DNA from 4 places in the Pseudoalteromonas sp. 5Ae-yellow genome. Region 1 is predicted to be linked to each of the others. Evidence: predicted binding sites of a transcription regulator. Region 1 holds the regulator's gene; each other region holds the start of a gene.
What was found. The regulator sigma-54, encoded in region 1, starts transcription at its own class of promoters, with help from an activator protein. The targets are predictions, from matches to a motif close to GTTGGCACGNNNNTNGNNT.
Positions count from the first base shown of each region.

Region 2: a site for sigma-54 is predicted at 2,147-2,165, ahead of H4J63_RS07580 (EF-hand domain-containing protein). Genes of this name have one in related genera too.
Region 3: a site for sigma-54 is predicted at 2,393-2,411, ahead of H4J63_RS13705 (flagellar basal body rod protein FlgF). Genes of this name have one in related genera too.
Region 4: a site for sigma-54 is predicted at 1,981-1,999, ahead of H4J63_RS04990 (hemerythrin domain-containing protein). Genes of this name have one in related genera too.

Region 1 covers NZ_JACGWD010000008.1:11,319-15,793, forward strand. Annotated here, with positions in the region: gene rapZ (RNase adapter RapZ) at 1-302, opposite strand, end outside; gene ptsN (PTS IIA-like nitrogen regulatory protein PtsN) at 321-773, opposite strand; gene hpf (ribosome hibernation promoting factor) at 778-1,065, opposite strand; gene H4J63_RS03780 (RNA polymerase factor sigma-54) at 1,092-2,591, opposite strand; gene lptB (LPS export ABC transporter ATP-binding protein) at 2,661-3,386, opposite strand; gene lptA (lipopolysaccharide transport periplasmic protein LptA) at 3,383-3,928, opposite strand; gene lptC (LPS export ABC transporter periplasmic protein LptC) at 3,918-4,472, opposite strand; gene kdsC (3-deoxy-manno-octulosonate-8-phosphatase KdsC) at 4,469-4,475, opposite strand, start outside.
Region 2 covers NZ_JACGWD010000020.1:8,602-13,076, forward strand. Annotated here, with positions in the region: gene trkA (Trk system potassium transporter TrkA) at 1-853, shown strand, start outside; gene H4J63_RS07565 (EF-hand domain-containing protein) at 935-1,150, opposite strand; gene H4J63_RS07570 (calmodulin) at 1,228-1,440, opposite strand; gene H4J63_RS07575 (EF-hand domain-containing protein) at 1,580-1,792, opposite strand; gene H4J63_RS07580 (EF-hand domain-containing protein) at 1,856-2,068, opposite strand; gene H4J63_RS07585 (flagellar brake protein) at 2,519-3,181, opposite strand; gene H4J63_RS07590 (TrkH family potassium uptake protein) at 3,226-4,475, opposite strand, start outside.
Region 3 covers NZ_JACGWD010000050.1:15,022-19,496, reverse strand. Annotated here, with positions in the region: gene H4J63_RS13720 (flagellar basal body P-ring protein FlgI) at 1-91, opposite strand, end outside; gene flgH (flagellar basal body L-ring protein FlgH) at 103-786, opposite strand; gene flgG (flagellar basal-body rod protein FlgG) at 803-1,591, opposite strand; gene H4J63_RS13705 (flagellar basal body rod protein FlgF) at 1,613-2,356, opposite strand; gene flgE (flagellar hook protein FlgE) at 2,514-3,896, opposite strand; gene H4J63_RS13695 (flagellar hook assembly protein FlgD) at 3,955-4,475, opposite strand, start outside.
Region 4 covers NZ_JACGWD010000011.1:21,603-26,077, reverse strand. Annotated here, with positions in the region: gene H4J63_RS05000 (TonB-dependent siderophore receptor) at 1-577, opposite strand, end outside; gene H4J63_RS04995 (hypothetical protein) at 1,006-1,419, shown strand; gene H4J63_RS04990 (hemerythrin domain-containing protein) at 1,514-1,939, opposite strand; partial or broken gene H4J63_RS04985 (DUF6500 family protein) at 2,303-2,520, shown strand; gene H4J63_RS04980 (RluA family pseudouridine synthase) at 2,522-4,177, opposite strand.

The DNA of each region.
Region 1 (4,475 bases):
CTGCGTGTTTCTGAAAAGCGTTTTATTAATGTTTGATCGTCGCTATCTAAATAAAATAACGTAGGATTTGCAAAGCCTGGTAAGTATTCAAAAATATCGTTAAATTCATCTTGCTCTTTAGGGATGTTGCGCACATCAATGCTAACAGCAATTTTATCGTAGCTATCAGACACACTGCGAACTAATGAAGGAAGCAAGTTAACTGGAATATTATCTACGCAATAATAACCTAAATCTTCTACAATGCGTAAAGCAACCGACTTTCCAGAACCAGAACGGCCGCTTATGATAATTAACTCCATTTAACACCCTTTATAAAACTATGATTGATCGACAATAACTTGGTAAAGCTCAGCATCTGATTTTGCACAGCGTAACTGTTTACAAAAATCTTTGTTGTTTAGTTTATCAGCAATGGTTGCGAGAGTCTTTAAGTGCTGTTGGTTATCGCCATCTGGTACGATGAGTGCGACAAAAATATCAACAGGACGATTATCTATTGCATCAAAATTTATTGGAGTTTCGCTAACGAGTACTAAAGCTAAAGGCTCTTCTGCACCGCTCATTCGACCATGAGGAATGGCAATGCCACGCCCAATACCTGTACTACCCAGTTTCTCTCTGCTCATTAAAGCAGTAAGGATATCCTGTTGCGGTAAATACGGAAGTTTGTCGTGAGCAAGTTCGCTAATGAACTCTAAAATTCTTTTTTTGCTATTAAAAAGGACCGCAGCTTTGCTGCAGTCCTGGCATATAAGTGAGCTTAATTTCATCATATTAGTGTCGAGCAAGCTTCTCTTTGTGTTTAATCACTTGTCGATCGAGCTTGTCGATCAACGAGTCAATGGCGGCATACATATCTTGATGTTCCGTAGAGGCAAATAGCTCAGCACCACTTACATGTATTGTGGCTTCTGCTTTTTGATTTAATTTTTCTACATCGAGAATGACATGAACATTATTAATATGATCAGAGTGTCTTTCTAGCTTCGCAAATTTGGTATTAATATAGTCTCTTAGTGAATCGGTTAATTCTACGTGACGACCAGTTAAGTTTAGTTGCATAAGCATTACCCTCTTTGTTTAGCGTCTTAAATCAAACTTTTACGTTGATTTGACGGTGGAATAGCCAGAGACTCGCGGTATTTTGCGATTGTACGTCTCGCTACTTTAATTCCTTGCTCAGCCAATATATCCGCTATTTTGCTATCACTCAATGGTTTTGCTGAGTTTTCTGCTGCGATTAATTTTCTGATGAGCGCACGTATTGCTGTAGATGAACATTCACCCCCATTTTCGGTGCTTACATGGCTTGAGAAAAAGTATTTAAGCTCAAATATGCCACGAGGTGTATGCATATATTTTTGAGTTGTTACGCGCGAAATTGTTGATTCGTGCATTTCGACCATTTCAGCAACATCATTTAAAACCATTGGTTTCATGGCCTCAGGGCCGTGTTCAAAAAAGCCTTGTTGCTGCTTAACAATACAATTAGTTACTTTTAATAGTGTGTCGTTTCTACTTTCTAAGCTTTTAATAAACCATTTAGCTTCTTGTAAATGTGAGCGAATAAACTGGCTGTCACCACTGGATTTTACAGTGCGAGACATTGCAGCGTATTGGCTATTAACACGAATTTTAGGCATGCTATCTGGATTTAACTCAACAACCCAGCGGCCTTTAATTTTTTTAACTGACACATCAGGAATAACATACTCAGATTCTTCTCTTACAATAGTATCTGCAGGCTTAGGGCTAAGAGTATGTATTAATGTCATTACTTCTTTAAGCTCTTCTTCTTTGAGTTTAGTCTTCTTCATTAATGTACGATAGTCACGAGCTGCTAATAAATCAATATGCTCGGTTAAAATCATTTTCGTTTCATTAATGTAAGGTGTTTCTTTATCAAACTGGTTAAGCTGAATACATAAACACTCTTGTAAACTACGTGCAGCAATACCGACAGGATCAAACAGTTGGATGCGCTTTAATACAGCTTCAATTTCATCAAGTTCAACTTCGTTATCTTCTTCGTTTTCTTGATTAAAGCTTTCTAAAATCTCTTCGCAGCTTAGTGTTAAAATACCTGAATCATCAACTGCTTCTACAATCGCAATAGCAATAGCTTCATCGGTAGGACTAAATGGCGTTAATTGTAACTGCCACATTAAGTACTCGTGGAGCGTCTCTGTTGAGGCGCCTTGGTAGATTGACTCGTCTTCAGGCATTGGACCTGATGATGCTGCAGGAGCAGCACTCATGTACTCATCCCAGCTAACATCCATAGCCATGTCGTCACTTAGCGTGTCTTTTGCAAGTGCTTCACCACTATCTTGTTCGTATTCGCTTGGAGCATCGTCGGCCGATGCGCTAACAGTTATGTCATCGGTATCTGCTTTTTGCTCGTTTTTACCAGCAGCGTCTTCGGAATAGTCTGGTTCTTCAACCTCTAATAGCGGGTTGCTGTCGAGAGCTTCTTGTATTTCTTGCTGGAGATCCAATGTACTGAGTTGCAACAAACGAATAGCTTGTTGCAGCTGTGGAGTCATTGTAAGTTGCTGGCCCATGCGCAGCTGTAGTGATTGCCTCATGTATCTCTAACAATCCTTTTATGTTGTTATAATTAATACTAGCAGATGCTTAAAGACATGGCGTAAATGTTACAGCCTAAATTGCTCGCCTAAGTAAACATCGCGTACTGTTTTATCATTTAATACGTGTTCTGGAGTACCTGATGCAATCAGCTCCCCATGAGAAACAATGTAGGCTTTTTCACAAACATCAAGGGTTTCTCTTACGTTATGATCGGTAATTAATACACCAATCCCACGATTTTTGAGATGTTCTATTATTTTCTTTATATCTAATACCGAAATCGGGTCAACACCTGCAAATGGTTCATCCAATAATATAAATTTAGGATCGGCTGCCAGCGCACGTGCTATTTCCACGCGGCGACGTTCGCCACCCGATAACGCCATACCTTGGCTATCACGAATGTGTTGTATGCTAAATTCATCTAATAATTTATCGAGAGTGTCTTCTCGGGCTTGTTTATTTAACTCTTTGCGTGTTTCTAAAATAGCCATTAAGTTTTGATAAACAGTCAGTTTTCTAAAAATTGAAGACTCTTGTGGTAAGTAGCCAATGCCTAATCTAGCACGACTATGCATAGGTAAAAGAGTAATATCGTTATCATCGATAGAAATTTTACCTTTGTCGCTAGGTACAAGTCCCACAATCATATAAAACGTGGTGGTTTTACCTGCGCCGTTAGGACCAAGTAAACCAACAATACTGCCAGCTTTTACTTCAAGGCCAACGTTTTTGACAACTTCACGACCTTTATAGCTCTTTGCTAATAGCTCTGCTTTTAATGTACTCATGGCTGACCTTTATCGTCTTTTTTACTTTTTTTAGTTTCGATTGGTACTAAAATTGTGTGAACGCGGTCAGTTGAGTTTTCATCTTTTTCGGCACTGATTAGCTGTTGTTCTATATCGTAGGTAATACTTTTGGCATTAATTTTTTGTCCTGCTTGCGATACTTGTGCATTACCAACGAGCGTTAAAAAACGTTTAGATACATCGTAACGAACTTCGTCTGCACTGGCGCTCATAGTTGTGCCATCTGATTGCTTCTCTTCAAAGCGAGCAGGGCTACCCGTGGCAATTAATAGTTGCTGGTTATCACCTAGTTCATCGCGCTTATGTACTTCGAGGCGGTCTGCTGTAATTCGGCGATTACCGTGAATAATCTCAACGTTTTTCTCAAAAATACCCACGTTAGTTTTTAATTGGCCTTCTTGCTTATCGGCGCTTATTGAAATTTGATTTGCAGCAGATAGCGAGTTTTGCTCTGCAGCACTACTATTAAACGCTATTATAAGTGTAGGAATAATAAGTGATTTTAATATTTTATTGGTCATAGTATATGGTTCGCGTATGGTTAATTAGTTTTATCACTTCGGTTTTTAAATCGGCTTCAAGGCCTTTGCCGGTGATTTTTAAATTGGGTCCAGTGATGATGACTGGTTGCTCCGAGCGCATTGTTAATAGCTTTATATCTACCTGAATATTATCAGCATTGATTTTGTCTATCATGGCGTTATCAGTTAAGTTTTTGGCAACCACGTTACCTTCTAAAATTAATTGTTTGTCTTCGTATAATGTTGCTTCGTCTGCATTTATTTGCCACGTTTGCTTTTCGTTATATAAAGTAAAAATGGGTTTTTCAAAAAACGTGAAACCTAATTGCTGATATAGTTCCATTTTAGCCGCAGTTACTTTGTGGCTGATTGTACCTTGTTCGTCATAGGCTGTTTGTTTGAGTTCAATGGCTATGTAATCAGGCTTGGCAATAACTTCAGGCTCAGTCTGAGGCAAAATATTTGGTTGTGTAAAATAAGGGTACCAAAGCCAAACCATACAGCTAATGAATAAAACGCTTAATATTATGCGCGCTGCATTCATGAA
Region 2 (4,475 bases), on a different contig from region 1:
AGAACATATTCCTAATGTAGAAACCCGTGTTGCCGCTATTTATCGTCAAGGTAAAGCAATAAAACCATTGGGTACCACCGTTATTGAAGCCGATGACGAAGTATTCTTTATTGCCGCTACAAAACATATACGCGCAGTAATGAACGAGCTACAAAAACTTGAGCGTTCGTACAAAAAAATTATGATAGCTGGTGGCGGTAACATTGGGGCAGGCCTTGCCCGCTCACTTGAAAAAAACCACACCGTTAAACTAATTGAACGCAGTAAAGAACGTGCTGAGCAACTCTCAGAAATGCTCGATAACACGGTCGTTTTTTGTGGTGACGCATCTGATCAAGAACTGCTCTCAGAAGAGCATATTGAACAAGTAGATGTGTTTATTGCCGTAACCAACGACGATGAAGCAAACATTATGTCAGCCATGCTTGCAAAACGTATGGGCGCACAAAAAACCATGGTGCTTATCCAGCGTGGTGCTTACGTTGATTTGGTACAAGGCGGCGAAATAGATATTGCCATATCGCCGCAGCAAGCCACTATATCGGCATTGCTTACTCATGTACGCCGTGGTGATATTGTTAATGTGTACTCATTACGCAAAGGTGCAGCAGAAGCAATTGAAGCGGTTGCTCATGGTGATGAAAGCACATCTAAAGTTGTTGGTCGTGCTATTGCCGACATTAAACTCCCTGCTGGTACTACTATTGGCGCAATAGTACGTAACGACGATGTACTGATAGCCCACGATGATACAATTATTATGTCGGGCGATCATGTCATTATGTTTCTAATCGACAAGAAACACATTACCGTTGTAGAAAAGCTATTCCAAGTAAGTGCTATATTCCTTTAACTAGTTACGCTAACTAGTTAATTTAAAATACAAAAAAGCCGCTGACTAAGGCGGCTTTAGTGGAGTATCTTCGAATATTGATTACTGTACCTTTGAAAATTCTTCTTTAGAGATTTCACCATTTCCATCAGTATCTAAATCATCAAAAATCTTTACAAGCTGAGGGTTAACCTTTGCTTCTTCCATTGTAATCGCACCGTCGCCATCTGCATCAAAAGAGGCAAAGTCCACTGCTGCATATGCTGCTGATGAAGATGCTAAAACGATAACTGCAAGTGTTGTATTGAATGTTTTCATAATAATATTCCTAGTAATATGGGAAGTCCTTTTCAAAGATCCCTGACTGTGAAAAATGTTTAACCTAAATAGGTTAATTAGTAATTAGCAAACTCTTCTTTAGAAAGCTCGCCGCTACCGTCGGTATCTAGCTCAATAAACTCGGCCATTAAATCTGTATCAACTGCCGCTTCACTTGGGCTAATTGTGCCGCTACCATCAATATCAAGGCTGTCAAAACCTGATGCTGCAAATGCAGCAGAAGAAGACGCTAGTGCTATAAGTGCTAATGCTTTATTTAAATTTTTCATAACTTAATCCTTCAATGTTCTATCAAAAAAATTGCTTCGTTTAACTTAAAACGTAATTTTTCACTTCCTTGTTATCCTCTTTCGTAAGCTCCCTTGCCTACTTAGGTTGTCTTTGGCAACTCAGGATAAATACTTTAAATTAAGCTTCTGAAAATTCTTCTTTTGATAACTCACCATTTTGGTCAGTATCAAGTTCTGAGAACATACTCATTAGCTTTGCATCTACTGATGCTTCTGCTTGGCTAATTGTGCCACTGCCATCCACATCTAATGTATCGAAATCTGTTGCTGCAAACGCGGCTGAAGAAGATGCTAGTGCCACAAGTGCTAATGCTTTATTTAATGTTTTCATAACGTGTATCCTTCAATTTTTTGAGTAATGTGGGGCTCTTAGTAGCGCCCCAGAGTTTTAAGCTTATACTTGTGAAAACTCTTCTTTAGATAGTTCGCCGTCTTGGTCTGTATCAAGTTCAGAGAACATGCTCATTAATTTTGAGTCTACTGATGCTTCTGCTTGGCTAATTGTGCCACTGCCATCCACATCAAGTGTGTCAAAGTCTGTTGCAGCAAAAGCGGCTGAAGAAGATGCAATAGCGATAAGTGCTAAAGTTTTATTAATGCTTTTCATAATATGTATCCTTCAAATTTATGTGTGCGATTAAGTATTTCACTTTGAATCACGATTTCGTTCAGTACACCTAGGGTATAACAAATTAGATGCCAACATTTAAAAGCTATTAAATTTCAGATAGTTAAATGTAAAACTCATAAAAAGAAGGGATTTTTAAAGTAATTACTGTTGCCTTTTAGCAACGCACTTCAGAGTGGATACATTAAAACTATTAAAAACATATAGTTATGTTTAGATAAAAAGATACATTTTTAAATGTATGGAAATTAAAGAAGGGGATTTATAGAATAATTCAGATAAATTTTAACGAGGTAGATTTAATAACACAAAAAATAATACGTAATGCACTGTTTTATTTAAATAATATATTTAATTATATAAAAACAAAAAATACTTTATAAATACTCACGTAAAACGCCATTTTGTTGCAAATAAGCGAAAAACGATTTATTCAACGGTGGGCTCAAGCGCAGATGGGTCTATAAAATGCTCTTTCATAAAGGTTTTCATTTCATCCTCGCTTGCTAGTAGCTTAATTCCACAACGCACGCCTGCGACATGTTCCTTAGCACTGCAAATTTCGCCTTCAAAACTTTTATCGCTGCTATTGAGTATTACTGTGCATTGCATATCTTTAATATTTTCATCTTGCTGATCACCTCTAATATCAAACATTACTCCTGTTAGCGAAATGTCTTTAATGAGGCCTTCAAGTATTCTGTCGTCACTTAGCTTTAGCTTTGCAGGTAATAAGGTAGGTATACGCGTTTGCGAGCGCAGTGCAAATAACTGCACCTGCTTAGGATAGTTAATAAATATAAGCTTAGCAGGGTGAGACGCAACCGACATTATTTGTTGGCGAAACGCTATAACTTGCCCACCACTACCTTCAATTAATGCTCTAACAACAACCATTACACCATCACGTAAATAGTCACTACTAGCAGGTAAACGTCTAGAGTTTGGGTAATTTAAAATAATAAATTTATTTTCAAGCAAACCAACAAACTCGGTTTTTACACGTTTACTGTCGGTTGGGGTTAATATTTCTAAATCGACCAAACCACTTGTAGTTAGTTGATGTAATTTGTCTAGATTTGAAGTTGGCATATCCCTTTCCCACTAACTTGTATATTAAAATTTAAACGACTCGTTTAACCACGCCAAAATGTAGGCGTAAATAGCACTAATAAGGTAAATATTTCTAGGCGACCAAACACCATTGCAATGGTCAGTAACCATTTAGCCCCATCGGTTATAGCACCATAATGCGATGCTACATCTCCTAAACCTGGGCCTAAGTTATTTAAACAAGCAGCAGTGGCTGAGAACGCAGTTATGTTATCCATACCCGTGCCCATAAGCGCTAACATAATAATAATAAATACCAGCGCATAAGCAGAGAAAAAACCCCACACAGCTTCTACTACTTTATCTGGCAACGCCTTACGACCCAGCTTGATTGAATATATAGCACGAGGATGCACTAAACGATTGAGCTCACGCACACCCTGTAAATAAAGTAAGAACACGCGCACTACTTTCATGCCACCACCGGTAGAGCCTGCACAGCCACCAATAAAGCTCGAAAATATAAGTAAAATAGGTAAAAACAATGGCCATGTTGAAAAGTTATCCGTAGCAAAGCCTGCTGTTGTACTCATTGAAACAGCTTGAAATAACGCCTGATCGAGGGTTTCATCGCCATTAGCAAATATTTCGTTAGAGGAAAGTACAGTAAAACAAATAACCACCAGGGCTAATTGAATACACAAAAACACCTTAAACTCTGGGTCTCTGATATAAACTTGTATATTACGACTGGCCACTGCGGCGTAATGCAGGGAGAAGTTAACAGCGGCAATAATTAAAAAGAACACACAAATAAAGTTAATTACAGGGCTGTCAAAGTGACCCATGGAGGCGTCGTAAGTAGAAAAACCACCTATCGCCACCGTTGAGAATGCATGACATATCGCATCAAACCACTCCATCCCTGCAGCCCAATAAGCCAGCATACAAGTAATAGTCAACGACACATAAATATACCAAAGGTGCTTTGCAGTATCGGCAATTCGCGGGGTCATTTTAGAATCTTTTACAGGCCCAGGTATTTCAGCGCGGTACAACTGCATACCACCAACACCTAGCATTGGGAGTATAGCAACAGCGAGTACGATTATACCCATACCGCCAAACCACTGGAGTTGCTGGCGATAAAACAATACCGACTTGGGTAAATACTCAATACCGGTAAGTACTGTAGCGCCGGTGGTTGTTAAGCCAGAAAATGCTTCAAATACCGCATCGGCGAGCGATAAATTAGGTTCTTGTAAAAAGATAAGCGGCAAGGACGCAAACGCCCCAAGTACCAGCCAAAACAAAACAACAATTAAAAAGCCTT
Region 3 (4,475 bases), on a different contig from region 1:
CAACCATAGACACATCTTTTATGCGCTCAGCACTGGCGCTAAACTGCCAACCTAATAACACAACTAAACATAAAGCTTTAAGGCTATTCATGTTGTTACCCTCTAAAATGGAAACAGCGAACTGCTAAAGAAACGTGTAAGCCAACCAGGACTTTGCGCTTCTTGCGTTTGCCCTTTACCTGAGTATTGAATACGTGCATTAGCAATGCGGTTTGATTCAACCGTATTATCGGCGCTTACGTCTTGGGGGCGTACTAGCCCTTCTAAACGAATAAACTCTTCGCCGGTATTAAGCGTTAGCCATTTTTCGCCGCGTATAACTAAGTTACCATTAGGTAATACGCGCATTACATTAACCGAAATATCGCCCACTAAGCTGTTTGACTGGTTCGATTTTGAATCGCCTGTAAACGACGAATCGCTGCCAATACCAAACTGAATGCTGTCACCACCTATATTGACAGGTAGGCCACCTAATCCAATAACAGGGTCTAAGCTTGCCTCGGTTTCTTTGTCTGTTTCTGTTTTGGCGGCTTTTGTTGCTTGAGTAGACTCTTGCAGTTTAACCGTAATTATATCGCCAGTACGTAGCGCTTTTTTATCAGAATATAAGTCGTTTGATGTATGAGTATTAAATAATGAACCTGTGGCTACCAGCGGCTCTAAAATAGGCTCGGGGTACATAGGTGCGTAGTAAGGGTCGTCCTGCACTACTTCACTATTTTGCGTAGACATACAGCCACTTAAAAATAATGTGCCCGCTGTAAATAAAATAATATTACGCATAATTCCCCCTACTCTATTAAAGCTGTTGATTAATGTAACTCATCATTTCGTCAACGGCCGAAATTACTTTTGAGTTCATTTCGTAAATACGCTGAGTTTCGATTAGATTTACTAGCTCTTCAGTTACATTTACGTTTGAAGTTTCGAGTGAGCCTTGAATAATGCTCCCTAACCCTTCAACACCCGGGTTACCTTGTACCGGCGCACCACTTACAGCAGTTTCGGTATAAAGGTTTTGACCAATTGGCTCAAGGCCCGATGGATTAATAAAGTCACTAATTGTTAGCTGACCAATGACCACGTTATCGGCTTGCCCTGCAACACGTACAGATACTTCGCCGTCTTGCGAAACTGTAATTGATTGCGCGTCATCAGGTACATTCATTTCTGGCTGAATAACGTAACCAGCGCCCGATGTTACAATTCGTCCATCGCCATCAGTAGTAAACTGACCATTGCGCGAGTAAGCAATATTGCCATCTGGTTGCAGTACTTCAAAAAAACCTTCACCAGAAATCATCCAATCTAGTGAGTTTTCGGTGGTCAACATGTTGCCTTGCGTAAACTCTTTTTGGTTAGCTACAACTTTAGCACCCGCACCTAACATTAAGCCCGATGGCATTTCGGTATCTTGCGATGAACGACCACCTGGTTGATTAATATTTTGATAAAGTAAATCTTCAAATATAGCGCGGCTTTTTTTGTAACCTACGGTACTCGCATTCGCTAAGTTATTTGAAATAACCGATATATCGGTTTGTTGAGCGTCTAGCCCAGTTTTACTGATCCACAATGCTGGATTCATAATCGTGTCCTCACTTTAAAGTTAAACTATGCGTAATAACTGATCTTGACGCTCGTCAATTTCTTCAGCTGTTTTCATTAATTTCACTTGTAATTCAAATTGGCGCTGGTGGCTTATCATATCGACCATTTCATGAACTGGGTTCACATTCGACATTTCAAGCGAACCACTTAAAACTTTTACATTGGCAGAGGTATCTACTGTTACATTTGCTTTTGGTCTAAATAAACCATCGTTACCTTTTTCGAGCTGTGAGCTATTAGCTTCTACCACTCTAAGCGTATCTATTTCTTCTAAAAAGTTAGCGGGAGCGCCTTGTGGTCGTACTTGAATAGCGCCATCTTGGCTAAACCCTATTTTTTCGACTGGGACGGGTAAAATAACAGGTCCCCCTTCGCCAATTACTTGACGACCACCGCTGGTTACTAACATGCCTTGCGCTGTAATATTGAGCGTACCTACTTTGGTATAAGCTTCGTTGCCTGAGGCATCTTGCACGGCAAGCCAAGCGTTATCACTCATCGCGATATCTAAGTCGCGCCCGGTTTGAACAATGCCACCCGATACCATGTTAGAACCCGGACGCTCTTGCATTGAAAATACACGGGTAGGTAAACCTTCGCCAAACGCTTGCATAGAACGCGCCTGCGCAAAGTCGGCTTTAAATCCTGTTGTATTTGCATTCGCCAAATTATTGGCTTTAAGCGCAAGCCCTTGTAGGCTTTGCTTAGCGCCAGAGGCCGCAATGTAGACCATTTTGTCCATAGTATCGACTCACATAAAAAATCTCTGAACTTATAAATGCAAAATAGGTGCCAGATTAAATTTGACGCAACATTGAGAGGTATTTAGAAGGGCTTACAAAGAGGACTTATAAAAAAGGCTGCAAAAATGCAGCCTAATATATTCAATGGGGTTTAACTTATCGAATCTGCAAAATACTTTGCTGAATTGTTGAGTTAACTTCAAGCGCACGTGAGTTTGCTTGGTAATTACGCTGTGCAGTAATTAAGTCTACAAGCTCAGTGGTTAAATTGGTGTTTGATTGCTCGAGTGCTGATGAATTGATGCTACCTAAAGTACCTGAACCAGGTTCTCCAGCGATAGGCTCACCCGATGTTAAACTCTTCTTCCACGCTGTATCGCCAACTTGTTGTAACCCCTGCGAGTTTGAGAAACGCACCATAGCTACCTGGCCTAAAAATGATGTATCACCATTACTGTATGACGCTACAATTTTACCATCAGTACCAATATCAATGCCGGCTAAACGGCCAACCGTTGCTCCATCTTGCTCAAGCGCTTTCACCTCAAAATTACTAGCATATTGAGTAGGCACTTTATTTGCTGTACCAGTTTCATCACGCCAATTAACTTCGATATTTGCAGGAAAGCTTGCACCATTCGTTAATAAATCAGAAAGGCCTGCTGTACCGGAGGCTGCATCACCTGCAATTATCGAAATAGGATTAAAAGTATTCGCTACATTATCTACAGCTGGATCACCTGTTGTTGACGGTACGCCGCTTGAGTCAAATCCAAAAGTAGTCAAAGGCGCATAAGAGGTGCTTCCGTCCTGAAGTACACCGTCAGCTCCAAAACTGTCACCATCAAGAGTAGTATAAACATCCCATTTATTTGCGTTCTCAGCCACTGTTGCATCATCACGTTTTACAAAAAATAACTGTAAAACATGTGGTTCACCTAATGAGTCATAAACTGTAGTTGATGTTGATGAATTATAAGTAGCACTTTCATCTGGATTAAATGGAAGCGTTGGTGACTCAACTCGCGAATCTAAATTGAATGAGCTATACACACTTGTTGTTGCACGCGGAGAGCCTGATGAATCAGGAATTTGCAAAGCTGATGAAGTGCTTAGGCTTACTGATGTTGTATTACCTGTTGCTTCGTCAACAGGGAAGCCTTGCAAGAAATTTCCTTTAGCATCAACTATGAAATTATCTTGGTTTAACTTAAATGCACCTGCCCGTGTGTATGTTAAGTCTTGCGAAGATAAGTCATCTGTCATCGCGAAGTAACCTTCACCCGTAATCGCTAAATCAAGCGAATTATTAGTGAATTGTAATGACCCTTGATGAAACTGTTGTGCAACCATTGTCGCTTGTACACCATCACCATTTTTAGTCTTACCAGAGCTAAATACTGATGAAGCGTAAACATCGGCAAACTCAGCGCGCGACTCTTTAAAGCCTGTTGTATTTACGTTTGCAATATTATTTGCAGTTACGTCTAAATCTTTTTGTGCGGCAGCTAGGCCGGTTAATGCAATATTGAAGCTCATAATTCACCTCTAACCTGTTAATCTGTGGCCTGCTGGCAGGCAAGAAATATTAAATTTGTTACGCGATTTCTGCAATGTCGGTTAACCTAACCGCACCTTCTTTAGTGTTCACAATGATGCCGCTTGAGCCGTTAATGTTTACACTTTCAATATTTTTGAAAGTTGCAATAGGCAAGCTAGAAAACTGGCCATTGGTACTACCTTGTGCCGATAACGTGTATTCCCCTTCAGGTAAACGCTCACCGCTTTCATTATTACCATCCCAGGCGAAGCGAACAGCGCCCGCAGGCTGAGAACCCATATCAATTGTTCTCACTAGCTGTCCTGAAGCATCAGTTACACTAAGTGTTAAGCTTTCAACTGCACTTTCAGCAACGATAGACCCTTTAGCATCACCTGATTCATTTAAATCAACAGTATTTGACTCTAGTAAAGCCTGCTTGCCAACAAGCGTTGAAGCTTGCAGGGCTGAGTTTGATGTCATCGAAGTAGCCAACGTATCAAAATTTGAATTCAAATCACTAATACCTTGAGCCATCGTAAAGCTCGTCATTTGAGCAATCATTTGGTCATTATCCG
Region 4 (4,475 bases), on a different contig from region 1:
ATTGATCCCATCGTCCTGCCGATAAGCTTGCTTTACCTTTACTTTCGTCTGTAGCGGCTTTTTTAGAGTGTAAGTTTACAAACCCACCATTGCGTTGGCTTGAGCCAAATAATACCGGTGGCGCACCTTTTACTACATCTATCTGTTCTATAGCGTTGAACGATAACGGTACACCAAAGCCATTGTTGCCCGCTTGACGACGTGTACCATCTTGAAAAAGCTCACCTAATTGGCCGCGTATTGTGGGTAAACTTGGCGCGCCAAAACCACTTGCTGAATAGGTATTAGGGCTTACTGCAAGCACATCTTGTAACGTGGTAATGTTAAGCTGCTCTATTAGCTCGCTCGAAATAGGCGTTACCGAACGTGCTATATCTTTTAGTGCTAAGTTGTCGCCAAATGGGCCATCTATACTGGCATCTTTAACTGAAAGGCCTTGAGATTTAATAACTTGGCCAGCTACTTCAATGTGCTCTATGGTGTTATTGGTTGTTACTGTTGAGCTTTGGGCAGCTTGCGCCAGCAGTGGGGTATTTAATACGCTTGCTAACGATAGGGCTAAGTATTGGTATTTCAAGGGCTTTCTCTTTCTTGTTAATAGTTGATGATGATAAAGACCGAAAGGTGTAAAAATAACTTTCAGTAAAGTTTCGATTCTTTTTATTTTTTAGGGCATAACAAAACAGCTGCGTTTAAAGCGTACTAATAAAATATTGCCGTTTCATTTGTAAAAAAATAGCAATAGAGTGGCGATATTACACAGATTATAAATAATTGCTTTTAAACATATTTTTAAATTGTAGTCTACTTGCCAGCAGTTAATCTATTATATTTATTAGCTTTTATGTATAGCGTTTAAATACTTAAAATAAGCCGTGCCTTAACTGTTAATAAGCTAAGTAGGTAAGGGTAATTAAAAATAATTATACTTTTTTGAAATAAAAACCAATTTATACGGTCTTGGTAATTTAATAGTTTATTAATATTTTTATTAAAGGAAGTTTTATGACAAATCCAATCAGTGCCGATCTACAAAACCGTTTGCAGTGGTCTTTACTCTCTCTGCGTGTGGGTGTTTTTATTGTAATGATAATGTGGACGCTGGATAAATTTGTGAACCCGGCACATAGCGCCGGTATTTTTGAAAAGTTTTATGGCATTAGTGGGTCAACAGATATAGTGGCGTATGTGTTAGGTGCGCTGCAATTAGTTTTAGTCTTAGCATTTTTGGCGGGTATTAAAAAGCGACTTACTTACGGAATCATTTTTGTAATGCATGGCTTGTCTACACTTTCATCGTACAACCAGTACATAGATGGTTTTAACAACTTATTATTCTTTACTGCATGGCCAATGTGGGCTGCGTGTTTTGCACTTTACTTATTACGCGACCAAGACGTGAAATTTACTGTAAAGTAATAAAGTACATGCAAAAAAATTGGTTATAAGCCATAAGGCTTATAACCAATAAGTACACAGGGAGTGTGTGGAAGTCGGTTTGCATGTTATGCAACTAATGCATTGCGTCGTTGTATTGCTCAGCAAGGCTCTCTTTTTGCCCTTCGGTAAGTGCTTTACCCGCTAATTGAAACACTTCGTGTTCTTCTTCACTTAAATGATGATGTACCAAATGGTGTAGCTTTTTAGCTGCAACTAACCATGCAGACGAGCTCATTTCGGTATCTTCAAGTTGTTCAATTAATTCATCAATTTCGTGATGTTCAGCTACGCTGTGGCGCGCTTTTTCGTGAGTTAAGTCATCAAACATAAGTGGGTTATAAAAGTAACGTTCTTCAAATTTTGCGTGATTTTCTAATTCTGTTTTTAGCTCATCCATTAGCGTGTGGCGCTGCTCTGTGTCGCCGTGTGTTTGAATAAGCGCATCTACCAATTCTCGTTGTTTGTCATGGTCATGACGTAGTGCTTCAAAAATATTCATAACTAGTCCTTTACTTGCTCTTTAATTGCTTACAAATATTGAAGCAAGCTAAATGCCATGATTTAACTTGTTGAATTAAATTAGTTTATATTTGTTCGTTTGCTCGTGGGAGTATGCGGCCTGTAAGTTTTACAAGCACGCTCATGCAATATTTTCAGGCTTTAGTTTTACTGATGTGTTGGAGGAGTTAAGGTAGTTAATAAAATAGCGCGCAAATAAAAAAGATGAAAAAATGATACTTTCTTTGATACTATCAGTACGTTCTTTTTTAATTTTTTGTAACGGTGGCTAAAAGTAAATATGCCCATAAAGATCTTGAGATAGATTTATAATCCAGAGCATAGTTTGTTTAATAAGGTACATATGAAAGAAGAACTAAGAGCAAAAATAATTACCGTATGCGATAAAAAAATAGCAGTTAAAGGAGAAAATGTAGGGCTTTCTTTTTATGCATTTTTGCCAATAAAAACGACGATCCAGAGCTACTTATGGATGCTGCTACTTGGTGGATACACACCCATAAATTAGATCATTTTGTAAAAGCAAAGACCATCAAACAAATGATCTTAGATGGGCTTTAGCTTAAAAATCTGCGGCTACTTCAAACTCTAATCGTTTAAGCGTAATAGGGTGAGTAAATGCTAAGTATTCTGCATGTAAATGTAATCGTTCGGCTTTTTGCCCGTAATGTGTGTCGCCTATAATTGGCATGTTTAAACCTAAGCTGTGCGCACAATGCACTCTTAATTGATGAGTTCGCCCTGTTTTAGGGTATAACTGTAATCGGGTAATATTGTTGTTACGCTCTAAAACCTGCCAGGTAGTAAGTGATTGCTTACCGTGTGTGTAACACACCATTTGGCGCGGTTTATCATCAAAGTCTAGCACTAAGGGCAAATCAATTACTCCGCTATCCTCAGCTACGTTACCATTAACTAATGCGACATAACGTTTATCTATGGTGCGTTCAATAAACTGCTTTTGCAGTGCTTTGTGCACGCGTTTATTAAGTGCAATCATCAATAACCCAGAAGTCGACATATCTAATCTGTGTACAATTAGTGGCCCTGATGCCTCTGGAAACTGCGTTTTTATGCGCATATAAACTGAGTCATCAATATTAACGCCAGGCACTGATAAAAACTCAGCGGGCTTATTTACCACAAGTAAGTCGTCATCTTTATAAACAATACTTAAATCTTTACCCTGAGCTGGGTTGATAAGTAGCGGGTTATCTTCAACATCTAAACCCTTTAGCATATGCCCAAGTATTGGTTGGCATTTACTGTAACAAGAAGGGTAGTAATTCTTATGCTGCCTAATTGCTGATTTAGGTGCTGCTCCCCACCAAAACTCTGCCATAGCAAGTGGCTTTAAGTCATGTTTATAGGCGTATTGTAATAATTTAGGCGCTGCACAATCGCCAGCACCCGAAGGAGGAGTGTGCTCAGGTAATGCTGCAAAAATAGCATTTAAATCTGTAGTTTCACCATTTGCATTTAAAAATTGGTACTGTGCAAATAGCTTTTTTTGTAAGCTTTTAGAAAGTGTTTTACGGCGCTTTTTTAAATGAGCAATTTCATTAGAAATATTGATGTGTGTTTGCTGCAGTGACTCGATTATATTTTGCCAATAGGATTTAAGTGCCAGCAGTTGCTTTTTTTCTACGATGCTTTGCCCTGCAAGCTTATTTTTTAACTGCTCAAAATCACTTTCGCTAAGTTCTAATTTGCCTTCGGTACGTTGTATTTTTCGCTGCTGACGACCGGCTTGCATTACTGCCTGTTGAGCTAATAGCGCTTGCTGGTAGCTCTGTGTTGCATCATCAAGTTTGCTATTAACTTCAAGCAGTTGTTCACTATTTTCTAATTGCTCAATTTGAGCATTAATATCGTTAATTATTTTACTTTGAGCCAAATAGCTATCGTCTTGAAGTTGCATGCTAGAAACAGGCGGCACAAAGCTAATATTACCTTTATCACCTTCAATTTGTCCCGAATAAGCACTTAAAAAGCCTAATTGTTGCTTAGCATTTTGCACCACTAAAACCCCAAACATTTTACCTGCATTTTCTGCTTTTAAATGCGCTAACGTTTCAAGCTGTTGCTGTAATTGTTTAGTGGCTGCTACAGCTAATGGTTGCGGCTCGTAATAAAAAGGGAAAGTAAACTTTTCAGGAAGCGCGAGAGCATCAATATTTTGAGAAAATAATGTAAAGCAAGAAGCAGAATTTGACATAGAAGTAAGAGAAAAGCATTCAGTAAAATAATTGAGCGCATAATAACATATTCATAGTTAAGCCACTAAAAATCTCGCACCCGCATATTCATAAACACTTTAAAGCGGACATTCATGTTTTATGTATCAGTATGGGGTCGCAGCAAGCATAGGCGTTTGTTAGTAAAGTCTCAGTAGTAATATATTTATCATTATCAAAATATTTAAGCTTATCGATTCTCAATAATTGAGCGCATTTCGAAACGATGACTTACCTGATAGATCAGAGACGAAAAATCAATTTACAGAATAACTGAAT